Hahella chejuensis KCTC 2396: one gene and its partner. The main gene of each other region encodes a partner of the protein of the gene in region 2 in a complex. Links are inferred from orthologs where the notes say so. Each region holds a gene or a part of one and is shown on either strand. Other genes may lie near its edges.

Region 1 (5,162 bases), 3.6 Mb from region 2 along the record:
TCGTGCTGAAACAGAGCAACGTTGAGGTGTTCGGCAAAATAGCATTTATTTGGACAACTTCTTTTGTTTTGTGATTTGGAAGGCGTGCGCCAGGGAATAAAAGCCAGGGTGAGTCGATATCGCCGATGGGGCTGGCCATCTATCAACAAACCCTCACAAAGTATACTACATTTCCCCGGCGCCGGGGCCGCCCGGCGGGGTTAAGCGCGGGCGGGAGCGAAGGATTTCAGAAGTTTTTCCACGAATTGCATACGGTCCTCCTTGTCCTCCAATGAGCGAGTGACGCGTAGCTTGGAGCCGCCGTCCAGTTTGTAGTGCTTGGGCTCGCGCTGAATGAGGTTGACCAGCTTGATCGGCTCGATGGTGGTTTTAGCGTTGAATTCGATTACGCCGCCCTTGGCGCCAATATCAATTCTGGCCATGCCCAGCCTGTCGGCGGTCAGTTTCAAATGCGCCTGACGGAACAGGTTTTTGGTCGCGTCAGGCAAGAGACCAAAGCGGTCTATCATCTCAATTTGCATGGACTGTAACGCGTCTTCGTCCTTGGCGCTGGCGATGCGCTTATACAGAATCAGGCGGTTATGGACATCCGGCAGATAGTCGTCGGGGATCAAAGCGGGCAAGCGCAAATTGACCTCACAACCCTGGTCGATAGGCTGGGTGAGATCCAGCTCTTTGCCTTCGCGCATGGCTTTGACGGCGGCGTCCAATAATTGCAGGTAAAGAGTGAAACCTATGTTCTGGATATGCCCGCTTTGCTCCTCGCCGAGCAACTCCCCGGCGCCGCGAATTTCCAGATCGTGGGTGGCGAGGGTGAATCCAGCGCCCAGGTCCTGCGCGCTGCTGATGGCGTCCAATCGCTTTTTGGCGTCCTCAGTAAGGTTGCGTGGCGGCGGGGTCAGCAGGTAGGCGTAGGCCTGGTGATGAGAGCGCCCGACCCGGCCTCGCAACTGGTGCAACTGCGCCAGGCCGAATTTGTCCGCGCGCTCGATGATAATGGTGTTGGCGGAGGGGATGTCGATACCGGTTTCAATGATCGTGGTGCACATCAGCACATTGAAGCGTTTATGGTAAAAATCCGACATGACCCTTTCCAGTTCGCGTTCCCGCATCTGGCCATGGGCGACAGCCACGCGCGCATCCGGAACCATCTCCTGCAGCTCTGAGGCGGCTTTATTAATGGTATTAACTTCGTTATGCAGGAAGAACACCTGACCGCCCCGCAAAATTTCCCGCAGCACGGCTTCTTTGATAATGCTGTTGTTGTGCTCCTGCACGAAGGTTTTAACGGACAGGCGTTTCTCCGGCGGTGTAGCGATAATCGACAAATCGCGCACGCCCTGAAAGGAAAGATTCAGGGTTCGCGGAATCGGCGTCGCGGTCAGGGTGAGTATATCGATGTTGGCGCGCAGAGATTTAACCTTCTCCTTTTGTTGCACGCCAAAACGATGCTCCTCGTCGATGATTAATAAGCCGAGGTTCTTAAACTGGATGTCTTTCTGCAGCAGCTTATGGGTGCCGACGAGAATGTCGACTTTGCCGTCTGATAGCTTGTCTTTGACTTTCTCTATATCGCCGGCGCTGCGAAAGCGAGAGATCAGTTCGATATTGATCGCCGTGTCCGCGAAACGGTCCTGGAAGGACTGAAAGTGCTGCTGCGCGAGCAGAGTGGTGGGCGTCAGTATCGCCACCTGGCGCCCTGCGTGTGCGGCGAGAAATGCGGCGCGCATGGCGACTTCCGTTTTACCGAATCCTACATCGCCGCAGACCAGACGGTCCATGGGGCGAGGCTTCATCATATCCTGCAAAACCGCGTTGATGGCGGTGGCCTGATCTGGCGTTTCTTCAAACGGGAAGGCGGCGGAAAAGGCGCGATAATGCTCGTCCGGCGGCGGGCAGGCGTAACCTGTATGTAGCTCCCGTTTGGCGTAAATTTCCAGCAGTTCCGCTGCGCTGTCTTTGATTTTTTCCGCTGCCTGACGCTTGGCGGCGGACCAGCGATCCGTACCGAGTTTATTGATCGGCGCGAGCTTGTCGTCAAGTCCGGCGTAGCGGGAAATCAGGTGCAGAGAGGAAACCGGCACATAAAGTTTGGCTTCGTTGGCGTATTCCAGCACCAGAAACTCCTGCTTCTGGCCATCCACTTCGAGTGACTGCAAACCTTTGTAGCGGCCGATGCCGTGATCGATATGTACGACCGGCGCATTAAGCTTCAGCTCGGTCAGGTTCTGAATGATGTTTTCCGGGCTTTCCTGCGCCCGCTTGCGCCGTCTACGCTGCAGGACTCTGCCTTCATATAGATCGGCTTCCGCGACAACCAGAATCTGGTTCTCGTTGTCAGCGAAGCCCTTCGCCAGCTCCGCTACTGTAATATTCCATCGCTCGTTAGAATTCAGGCACGCTTCCCAGGACTCCAGCAACGTGAGCGGTCTGCCATGTTCTTTGAACGTGTCCATCAACGCTTGTTGGCGTCCAGCGGATTCAGCACACAGGATGATCTTGTAACCGGTGTCCTGTTGGGCGCAATCAATGGCCTGTAATGGATTCTCTTTCTTGGCGTCCAAGGCCAGATGGGGGAGGGGCGCGAACGGTTTGTCGGACTCCTCGGACTTGGCGCTGAACTGCGCGCGTGGAAACTGCTTCAACCCTTCGAACAGCTCTTCAACCCGCAGATAGATATCCGCCGGAGGTAAAATGGGGCGTTGAATATCGTGGCGCAGATCTTCGTAGCGCTGCTCCAGATCTTTCCAGAAGTGCAGTGCTTTCTCATGTAATCCGTCGTAAAGGGCGAAACAGGCGTCCCTGGCGACATAATCCAGCAGGCTGGCGGTTTCGGTGAAAAATAAAGTGAGGTAATACTCCAGTCCGGGCGTAGCAATACCACGACTGATGTCTTGCAACAACGGGATGTTGCGTGAAGCGCCGGGAAACTTCTCGTAGAAGTTGTCTTTGAACAACTGAATGGAGGCTTCATTAAGGGGAAACTCATGCGCGGGCAGCAGGCTGATTTCATCTACCTGACTGGCGGAACGTTGAGTCTCCGGGTCAAACTGGCGCAGAGTCTCGACTTCCTCATCAAATAAGTCGATACGGAAGGGCGCTTTGGAGCCCATGGGAAATATATCGAGAATCGATCCTCTGACCGCAAATTCGCCATGCTCATAGACGGTATCCACGCAGCGATACCCGGCTTGCTCCAGCTCAGATCTATAACTGTCTATCCTGAGCGGCTGACCTTTACGAAGGATCAGGGTGGAGCGTTGCACAAACTCTTTCGGCGCCAAACGCACCATGATGGTGCTGAGGGGAACGATAAGCAGGCCGCTGGCGCAAGTCGGTAGGTTATGCAGGGTCTGAATACGTTGGGAAATAATGTCCTGGTGAGGCGAAAAAGTATCGTAAGGGAGGGTTTCCCAGTCCGGCAAAGTCAAAATTGGGGGCGTGCTCTCATTTTTTTTCGCATCCCCTAAAAAAAATTTTACCGCCGATTCGAGCTGATCCGCCGAGGGCATATCTGGTGTTATTACCACCAACAGGCGTTTTTGCTCTTTGAGCGCCTGCGCCAGAATGTAAGCGTCTGACTGTCCGACGGCCTGAGGCCAGTACTTGATAGTCGTTGAATTTGAAGGAAGTTGGCGCCGTTCTGTCAACTTTATATCTCCACCTTAAAGTCAAGGGGCATTCTACAATTGTTTCGTAAAATCACAACCAAACCCCGAAAACGTGATAGCCAGTCCACTTGTGTAAGGGCCTCGCAAAGCCCTGGAAAGCGTTAAAAATCAAGGAGCCTAAATTGCTTCGGATGTTTTGAAAAGGGATAATGAGCGCCCGATTTGCGCAGACGAGAGGTGCATGAAAGTGAGTCAAGAAAAATTGGATGCTTGTTTTGGGGAATGGAAGGAACGCGAAACCGTCGCTGAAGCGATGATTCCCCTGATCGGAAGACTGTACAGAAAATATAACGTCATCACATCCATATATGGTCGCCCAATCATCAACCGTTCAGTGATCGGCCTGTTAAAAGCGCACCGCTTTGTGCGTCAGGTGGCTGAACATGAACTGTCCGTGCACAATACTTACCCTATATTAAAGCTGCTGGACGAACTGGAACTTGGGCACGCTCACGTAGATATCGGCAAGCTCGCCATTAAATACGAAAAAATAAAAGACACGGTTGCGCTGGAAGATTTCGTGCGCAGCGAGCTGGACGAAGTGGTTGGGAAATGCGCCGTCGAGGGAAGTATGGGGACTTCCGGGGAAAGCAAAGACGTCGTGTTGTTCGGTTTTGGACGTATCGGTCGGCTACTGGCGAGAATTCTTATCGAGAAAGCCGGCGGTGGAGCGAATCTGCGCCTGCGTGCGATTGTCGTGCGTAAAGGCAATGCGGAAAACGATCTGGAAAAACGCGCCAGTCTGCTGCGTCGCGATTCCGTACATGGTTCTTTCCAGGGTACGATCACCGTGGATGAGAAAGAGTCCGCTATTATCGCCAACGGCAATTACATTCAGGTTATCTATGCGAATAGCCCGGATGCAGTGGATTACACCCAGTACGGCATCGACAACGCCATCGTTATCGACAACACCGGCGTGTGGCGCGATGAAGCGGGCCTGTCCCGTCACTTGGAGTGCAAGGGCGTCAAAGGCGTGCTGTTGACCGCGCCCGGCAAAGGCTCGATCAAGAACATCGTATATGGCATCAACAACCATTTGATCACTGCGGAAGATCGCATTCTTTCGGCGGCGTCCTGTACGACCAACGCCATTACGCCGGTACTGAAAGCGCTGAATGACGAGTACGGCATCAAAGACGGCCACGTTGAAACCGTCCACTCCTACACTAATGACCAGAACCTGATCGATAACTACCACAAAGGCAGCCGCCGCGGACGCAGCGCGCCTCTGAACATGGTTATCACAGAAACAGGCGCCGCCAAGGCTGTCGCCAAAGCGCTGCCCGAGCTGGCTGGTAAGCTGACCGGCAACGCGATTCGCGTACCGACGCCGAACGTTTCTCTGGCTATTCTGAACCTGAATCTGGGGCGCGACACTTCCGTGGAAGAGCTTAACGGCTACCTGCGCGATGTGTCCCTGCACTCCGATTTGCAGAAACAGATTGATTTCGTTAACTCCCCTGAAGTGGTTTCCACTGACTTTGTCGG
Region 2 (7,740 bases):
TTGCCATATTAATAATCTCGCCGCCATGAGGCCTGATCGCATCAGAACGACAGACCACTGATAAGTTCGCAACAACATAGTTTATCCCATAACTTCAGCGCCGGACCTACCGACGAACATGCAATCCATCGCCCGCAACTACCTGAACACGGACATTTGGCGAGGGCATCATATAAGGACGAAACTGATCAAAAAAGAAACGATCTGTAAAAGCAGGGGGAATAGCGACAGCTGTAACCATATTCAAACAAACAGCAATAAATTCATAAGGATATGTTGCAATAAGTGAGTCATAGTCTTCTTTTATAAAGACATGCAACGCTAAAATAGCCAATAAAAAGCATGTCTGTCGCCCAGCAACAACGATGCTGCGAGAGGCCTCAAATCAGCAAAGGGAAGGCAATATGAAAAGCATAATAAAGCTGGCGCTGTCCATCGCCTTGAACGCCAGTATCCTGGGTTGCGCCACGTACTCTCAACCTGTCCGCTTTTACGACGCATCCTCTTGCGAGTACCGAATCACCAGTCTGCGGCAAGACATTCATACCTGTTACGGGGAAGCATTTCCGATCGAGTATGCGGTATTAGTCGCAGCGCAAAGCGACGATCAGATTTTTCGTGGGCAGTTGAAAACGTTGGCGGGCTTCGACTGGGAACATGAACGCGCCATCCTCATTACCGCGCTAGCCAGCAAAGCGAATAACGACGGCTATCACACCGATGTGAAAACTGCTCAGGATGTATTGGGAGCCAGTCATTTCATGATTCAACTGTATTCTCACGAAGGCGAATTACTCGCGGAATCCAATGAGCAGGTGGATTTAGGTTGGATTCGGGCTAATCAGAGGTAGAGGACGGCGAAGCGCTGGTCATCACCGCTTCGCCTTGAGATCGCGAACTGGATTACCAGGGATAAGCCGCTTCTTTCACTTCCGGGGAGGGAGAAGAAGTGACTTTCAGCGCCAACGTCAGTTTCGCGGGAGCGCCGCCTTCGAGCACGATTTTACCTTCTGAAAAAGCGTCATCATCTTTACCGCGTTTACCGATGAGGACTTCTTCCGCGCCATTTTTGGACGCATGGTAAAGCGCTTCCTCCATATCGATCTGAAAGATTCGCCCCAGAATCGTTCGAGTGCCTCTTGCTCTCTCCCATACTTCCAAACAGGGCGAAGGCTTGCCATTTTTGGAGCCCTCTTTAGTGATCAACTCGACTTGATATTCCGTGCCGGTCTCAAAGTCCTTTTTTGCGATATCCAATATTGTAGTCATATCCTACTCCCTTGTTTCTGCTGTTAGTTTTTTTATACGCCGTTATGTCTTAACGGCCTGGCCCCAGCATTATGGCACAATATAACGATTGATTTGGGCGCATGTCCCCTACCAAAGGCCCTCCGTCGCCTTCCAATCACTAACCTACAGGCAGAAACGAGGCGCTCAAGTTACAGCGCCACGGCAGATCCGCTCCAGAAGTTCGGGAAATTCAATACCGGCGGCCCTCGCCGCTTGCGGCAATAGACTGTTCGCAGTCATCCCCGGCAACGAATTACCTTCCAGACACCATACTGCGCCGTTATCCTCCACACGGAAATCGATTCGGCTGTACACGCCCAACTTCAGCGCGGCATGCGCACGCAATGCGATCTCCTGCATAGCGGCGGCGTCAGTCTCAGAAATATTCGCCGGAAATATTTCGCTGGCGGCGCCCACCTGATACTTGGCGTGGTAATCAAATATCTCGTTAGGAACGATGATTTCGCCTACTAGCAACGCCCGCCCATCTAATATTCCGACAGTGAATTCTCGTCCAGGGATGAACTTCTCAATCATGACTTCATCGTCGTAATTCATCGCAAGCTCAATCGCCTTCGCCAACTCCGACGCTTCCCGCACCACGCTTAAACCAACCGTGGAACCTTGCTTGCTGGGTTTGACGACCACTGGCCAACCTAACTTTTGCGCCACTTCATCACTGCTCGCTGGCGCCATCAACCAATCCGGCGTGGGTACGCCGGCGGCGCGGAACAGTTGCTTACTCAGGTCTTTGTCCATGGCCACCGCACTCGCAATATGATTACTGCCGGTATACGCCAGACCAGCCAGATCCAACATTGCCTGAATCCGTCCGTCTTCTCCTGCGCCGCCATGCAACGCCAGAAAAACAACATCAACGTCACGGATATTAAAAGCCTCCGCAGACAAGGCGATAGCGCGACCTCGCACATCGGCGATAACCGACGTCGACGGCGGCTCCGGCGCCACACCCGCTTGCAGAAGACGCATTTCATCCGTCCCAGACAGTTGTCCAGTGGCCGTATCCACGGAAAACACCTCATGCCCCAGACTACGCAGCGCCGGAATAATTTGCGCGGCGCTGGCGATAGAGACATCCCGCTCTTCACTCGTGCCGCCGAATAAAACTGCGATTTTCATGGCCCTTATTCTCCTCACCCGAAACGTAAAAACAAAAAAGCCCCGAGATAATGGGGCTTTCAAGTCAGGCTGTCACAGCGCTACGCCTTAAATATTCTTTAGCTTCCGAATCAAAAAGGAATGTCGTCGTCAAAGTCGTCCATCGGCTCTGGCATGGGCGGCTTAGGTTGCTGAGGCTGTTGCGGGCGTTGTTGCGCCTGATTCGGAGCGGAGTAACCACCGCTTGACGCGCCGAAGTTATTGTTAGGGGCTCCGCCATAATTGTTGTTGGAAGAAGCGCCGCCATAATTACCGGCGGGCGCAGCGGCTGGAGCGCTGCCGTAACTGTCGCCGGAGGGAGCTGATTGTTGCCAGCCGTCATTGTAACCTTGCGAGTTATCCATACCACCGCCGCCACTGCGGCTGTCGAGCATCTGCATCTGACCTTGCATATCTACAACAATCTCAGTGCTGTAGCGATCCTGCCCAGACTGATCCTGCCACTTACGGGTTTGCAGACGACCTTCAATATATACTTTGGAGCCTTTTCTCAGATACTGAGCGGCGATCTCCGCCAACTTACCGAACAGCACAACCCGGTGCCATTCCGTACGGGGAACCAGCTGTCCCGTCTGCTTGTCTTTATAACTCTCGTCAGTCGCCAACCTCAGGTTGGAAATCGCGCTGCCGGAGGGGGTATAACGTGTTTCCGGATCGCTACCCAAATTACCAATTAGAATTACTTTATTTACACCACGCGCCATATCGCTCTCCAAACGTTATCCCTCAACCTGGGCGGTGAGAGGGTAATTTATCAGCGCTTTCTCATCAAAGCGCTGTCTATCAATTTTCAAGTACGCCAAGTGCTCTTCGATCACCAACGTGACGTCTTCAACACCATGAATTTGCGTCAGTTCCTGCGCTATCTTATCCGCTGCGTCCACATTGAACGGCTGCAACGGCAGCACATAACTCGCTGTATAGGGAGGATCAGGCATGAACAGGGACACTCCGCCCCATACTACCGCCATCACTGTACAAAGACCATACACTCCCATCAAACCAAACTTCTGGTAAGCCAGTCCACCTAGGACGCCCCCTAGAAAGGCCCCGAAAAACTGGGAGCTGGAGTACACGCCCATTGCCGTACCTCGCATGCCGGCAGGGGCGACTTTACTGACCAGTGAAGGTAAAGTCGCTTCTAAGAAGTTGAAAGCCAAGAAGAAGCCGAACACAGCCAGGGTAAACCCGATAAAGTCGTTCACTCCTTTCATCACAATCATGAGTGCGACCGCCATTAACCAGACCGCTCCAGTGAAAACCTGCCGCAGAAGTCGTTTCTTTTCACCAATGATGATCAGCGGAATCATAAATACAAAAGCTGCGCCCATCACCGCCAAGTAAAACCAGCCGTGCCGATCTGCAACCATATTAAATTTATCCGCCAATGTAACCGGCATTGCGACGAACATCGCCGTCAAAATCATGTGGAGCGAGAATATTCCCCAGTTCAGACGCATTAACTCTTTATGCTGGAAGACATTTCTCAACGCCGAGCGGAGCACTATTGTTTCCAAGTTACGCCGCTGTTGTAACGGGGTCGGCACTTTATACAACAAAATCATTCCTGACAACGCCATACAGGCCGTCGCCCAAAACAGCCCGGCCAATCCCGCGAAGCCTGAAATAAGCGGCCCTAAAACCAGCGCCAACGCGAAGGACAAGCCAATCGTCATCCCCACGGACGCCATGGCTTTGGTGCGATTCTCTTCCTGCGTCAGGTCACTGAGCAGCGCCATCAAAACACTGGCGATCGCCCCTGCTCCTTGCAACAGGCGCCCAAAGATAACGCCATAAATATTATCGCTTAATGCTGCAACGACGCTGCCAAGACAGAACACACCCAAACCGATAAATATTAACTTCTTGCGGCCAAAACGATCGGACAACGCCCCAAAAGGCACCTGCATCACAGCCTGACTCAAGCCATATACGCCTATGGCGAGGCCAAGCAGTGCGGGCGTTGCGCCCTCAAGCTCTCTCCCCAACACCATGAAAACCGGCAGCACCATAAACAACCCAAGCATTCGCATGGCGTACAGCGAAGCCAGCGCGGAGACAGCGCGGCGCTCCTGGGGCATAAACCTCTGCGTCTTTTGCATTTAACTACCGTACCAGTCCATCAAAAAGCGCATATTGTAGCATTTGACCAGCCACTTATTAATCGATTCGCAGTGGCTTTGCCCATCCTGTTTCCGTACTTATATAATGACCGGCTGTAAATTCCGGAGGTGAAAAGAATTTTATGGACACGATCCAAGTCCGCGGAGCCCGAACCCACAATCTTAAGAATGTCGACCTGGACTTGCCGAGAGACAAGCTCATCGTCATTACCGGGCTGTCAGGCTCAGGCAAGTCATCCCTGGCTTTCGATACGCTCTACGCGGAAGGCCAGCGGCGCTATGTGGAGTCACTATCCACTTACGCCAGACAGTTCCTGTCCATGATGGAGAAGCCGGACGTTGACCACATAGAAGGTCTCTCCCCCGCTATTTCCATCGAACAGAAATCCACCTCCCACAACCCTCGCTCCACTGTCGGCACCATTACTGAAATTTACGATTACCTGCGTCTGCTATATGCACGCGCCGGCGAACCTCGCTGCCCGGATCACGACATCGTTCTCGAAGCCCAGACAGTCAGCCAGATGGTGGACCGTATCCTGGAGTTGCCTCAAGACAGTAAATGGATGTTGCTGGCTCCTGTAATACGCAATCGCAAGGGCGAACATCTGCACGTGATTGAAGGCCTTCGAGCGCAGGGCTTCATTCGAGCGCGCATCGACGGCATCGTGACAGATCTCGACGACATTCCCCAACTGGATAAAAAGCGCAAGCATACAATTGAGGTCGTCGTCGACCGACTTAAAATTCGTGAAGACATCCAAACCCGCTTGGCGGAGTCCCTCGAAACCTGCATTGAGCTGGCGGAAGGTGTAGTCATCGCAGCACCAATGGATGGTGACGGAGAAGAGCTTATCTTTTCGGCGTTATTCGCCTGTCCCGAGTGCGGCTATAGCGTCAGCGAGCTGGAGCCAAGAGTATTTTCCTTCAACAATCCCGCCGGCGCGTGCCCCAGCTGCGACGGTCTCGGAGTGAAGCAGTATTTCGATCCTGACAAGCTGGTGGAGCGTCCAGAGCTGACGTTGGCGGAGGGAGCGATCAAAGGATGGGACAGACGCAGCGTATTCTACTTTCAAATGCTGACCAGCCTAGCCGAGCATTATGATGTCGACATAGAAACGCCTTTTGAAGCACTTCCCGAGTCGTTTCGAAATGCGCTTTTAAAAGGCAGTGGACGAACGGACATCAAGTTCAAATATGTAAATAGCCGCGGAGACATTGTCTTCAGAGAGCACCCATTCGAAGGCATATTGCCGAATATTGAGCGCCGTTACCGGGAAACGGACTCACAAATGGTGCGCGACGAGTTGTCTAAGTTCCTTACTCAAAAGTCCTGCCCAGATTGCCACGGCAGCCGATTGAAGCGCTCTTCTCGTCATGTGTTTATCGACAATAAGAGCCTGCCTGACACCTCGCACATGGCCATTGGCGACGCCAGTAACTTCTTTCATCACTTGTCGCTGCCGGGTCGTAAAGGTGAAATTGCGGCGAAAATCGTTAAAGAAATTCAGCTACGCCTTCAGTTTCTCGTTAACGTTGGTTTGGACTACCTCACCTTGGATCGCAGCGCGGAAACGCTTTCCGGTGGCGAAGCCCAACGTATCAGATTGGCCAGTCAGATCGGCGCAGGCCTCGTAGGAGTGATGTATGTTCTTGATGAACCATCCATTGGTCTCCATCAAAGAGATAACGACCGCTTACTGGCCACACTGACGCATCTGAGAGATCTCGGCAACACTGTCATCGTGGTTGAGCATGACGAAGACGCCATTCGTATGGCGGACTATGTCGTGGATATTGGTCCCGGCGCGGGAGTTCATGGCGGAGAAATCGTTGCGCACGGCTCTCCTGAACAGGTCATGGCTAGTGATAAATCCATCACAGGTCAATACCTCAAGGGAACGCGATGTATTGCGATACCAGAACAAAGAGTCCAGCCGGACCCAGACAAGCAACTGATCATTAGCGGGGCCACCGGGAATAACCTGCAGTCGGTCACGCTAAAAGTTCCTGTCGGACTGTTTACCTGCATCACTGGTGTATCAGGGTCAGGTAAGTCCACATTGATCAATAGCACTCTGTATCCAATCGCCGCCACCAAACTTAATATGGCGACCACTCTAACCGCCGAGCCTTATGAGTCAATAGAAGGTCTGGATCACTTCGATAAAGTTATAGATATCGACCAAAGCCCAATAGGACGCACTCCAAGATCCAACCCTGCTACCTATACAGGCATATTCACTCCAATTAGAGAGCTTTTCGCAGCGACTCAAGAAGCAAGGTCTCGCGGTTACAAACCGGGAAGATTCAGCTTTAACGTACGTGGAGGGCGCTGTGAAGCCTGTCAGGGAGACGGAGTCATCAAAGTTGAAATGCACTTTTTGCCTGACCTGTATGTCCCCTGCGATGTATGTAAAGGGAAACGCTATAATCGTGAAACTCTTGAAGTCACCTACAAAGGCAAGTCCATACATGACGTGCTGGAAATGACAGTAGAAGACGCTCGAGAATTTTTCGACGCCATCCCAGCAATCGCCAAAAAGCTGCAAACGTTGATTGACGTGGGCCTCTCCTATATCGGCCTTGGCCAGAGCGCGGTCACTTTGTCGGGGGGCGAAGCCCAGCGCGTTAAGCTATCTCGTGAGTTATCCAAGAGAGATACGGGTAAAACCTTGTACATTCTTGACGAACCCACCACAGGCCTGCATTTCTTTGATATTGATCAGCTACTTAAGGTATTGCATCGTCTGCGTGATCATGGAAATACGATTGTTGTCATTGAACATAACCTTGATGTCATTAAAACAGCGGACTGGATCATCGACCTGGGCCCAGAAGGCGGAAGCCGGGGCGGATTGATTATTGCCGAGGGTGCGCCTGAAACCGTAAAAGACAATGAGAAGTCTCATACCGCTCATTTCTTGAAACGCATTCTGGAAAGTTAGCTACCTAGCAGAGAATGTCAGGGAGTAGCGATAAATCAAAGCTCCCTGATCTAAGAAAATGCCTGCATTTGATTCAGGCATAAAAAAAGCCGCTAAAAGCGGCTTTTTAATATCCGAGAAGAACTTACTCTTCGTTGTCGCCTTCGGCTTCAACTACCGGACGGTCCACTAGCTCAACAAAAGCCATTGGAGCGCTATCG

What was found.
Region 1: the proteins of uvrA (region 2) and mfd are in contact, whole or in part, in a crystal structure (PDB 4DFC), measured with the Escherichia coli proteins. The link is inferred for Hahella chejuensis KCTC 2396 from one-to-one orthologs.

The regions. Positions count from the first base shown.
Region 1 is NC_007645.1:2,751,457-2,756,618, forward strand. The notes cover bases 1-4,050. They hold mfd (transcription-repair coupling factor), read right to left. Parts: upstream 3,651-4,050; coding sequence 201-3,650; downstream 1-200. Other genes in these bases: HCH_RS12125 (peptidoglycan binding protein CsiV), read right to left, coding at 1-45; HCH_RS12135 (glyceraldehyde-3-phosphate dehydrogenase), read left to right, coding at 3,859-4,050. In the rest of the region: more of HCH_RS12135, read left to right, coding at 4,051-5,162. UniProt on the Escherichia coli protein: Couples transcription and DNA repair by recognizing RNA polymerase (RNAP) stalled at DNA lesions. Mediates ATP-dependent release of RNAP and its truncated transcript from the DNA, and recruitment of nucleotide excision repair machinery to the damaged site.
Region 2 is NC_007645.1:6,324,240-6,331,979, forward strand. What follows is about bases 4,372-7,740. They hold uvrA (excinuclease ABC subunit UvrA), read left to right. Parts: upstream 4,372-4,714; coding sequence 4,715-7,540; downstream 7,541-7,740. Other genes in these bases: HCH_RS27825 (MFS transporter), read right to left, coding at 4,372-4,571; rplQ (50S ribosomal protein L17), read right to left, coding at 7,665-7,740. In the rest of the region: HCH_RS34020 (hypothetical protein), read right to left, coding at 107-334; HCH_RS27805 (hypothetical protein), read left to right, coding at 405-851; HCH_RS27810 (hypothetical protein), read right to left, coding at 904-1,269; HCH_RS27815 (D-alanine--D-alanine ligase family protein), read right to left, coding at 1,435-2,430; ssb (single-stranded DNA-binding protein), read right to left, coding at 2,541-3,173; more of HCH_RS27825, read right to left, coding at 3,189-4,371. UniProt on the Escherichia coli protein: The UvrABC repair system catalyzes the recognition and processing of DNA lesions. UvrA is an ATPase and a DNA-binding protein. A damage recognition complex composed of 2 UvrA and 2 UvrB subunits scans DNA for abnormalities.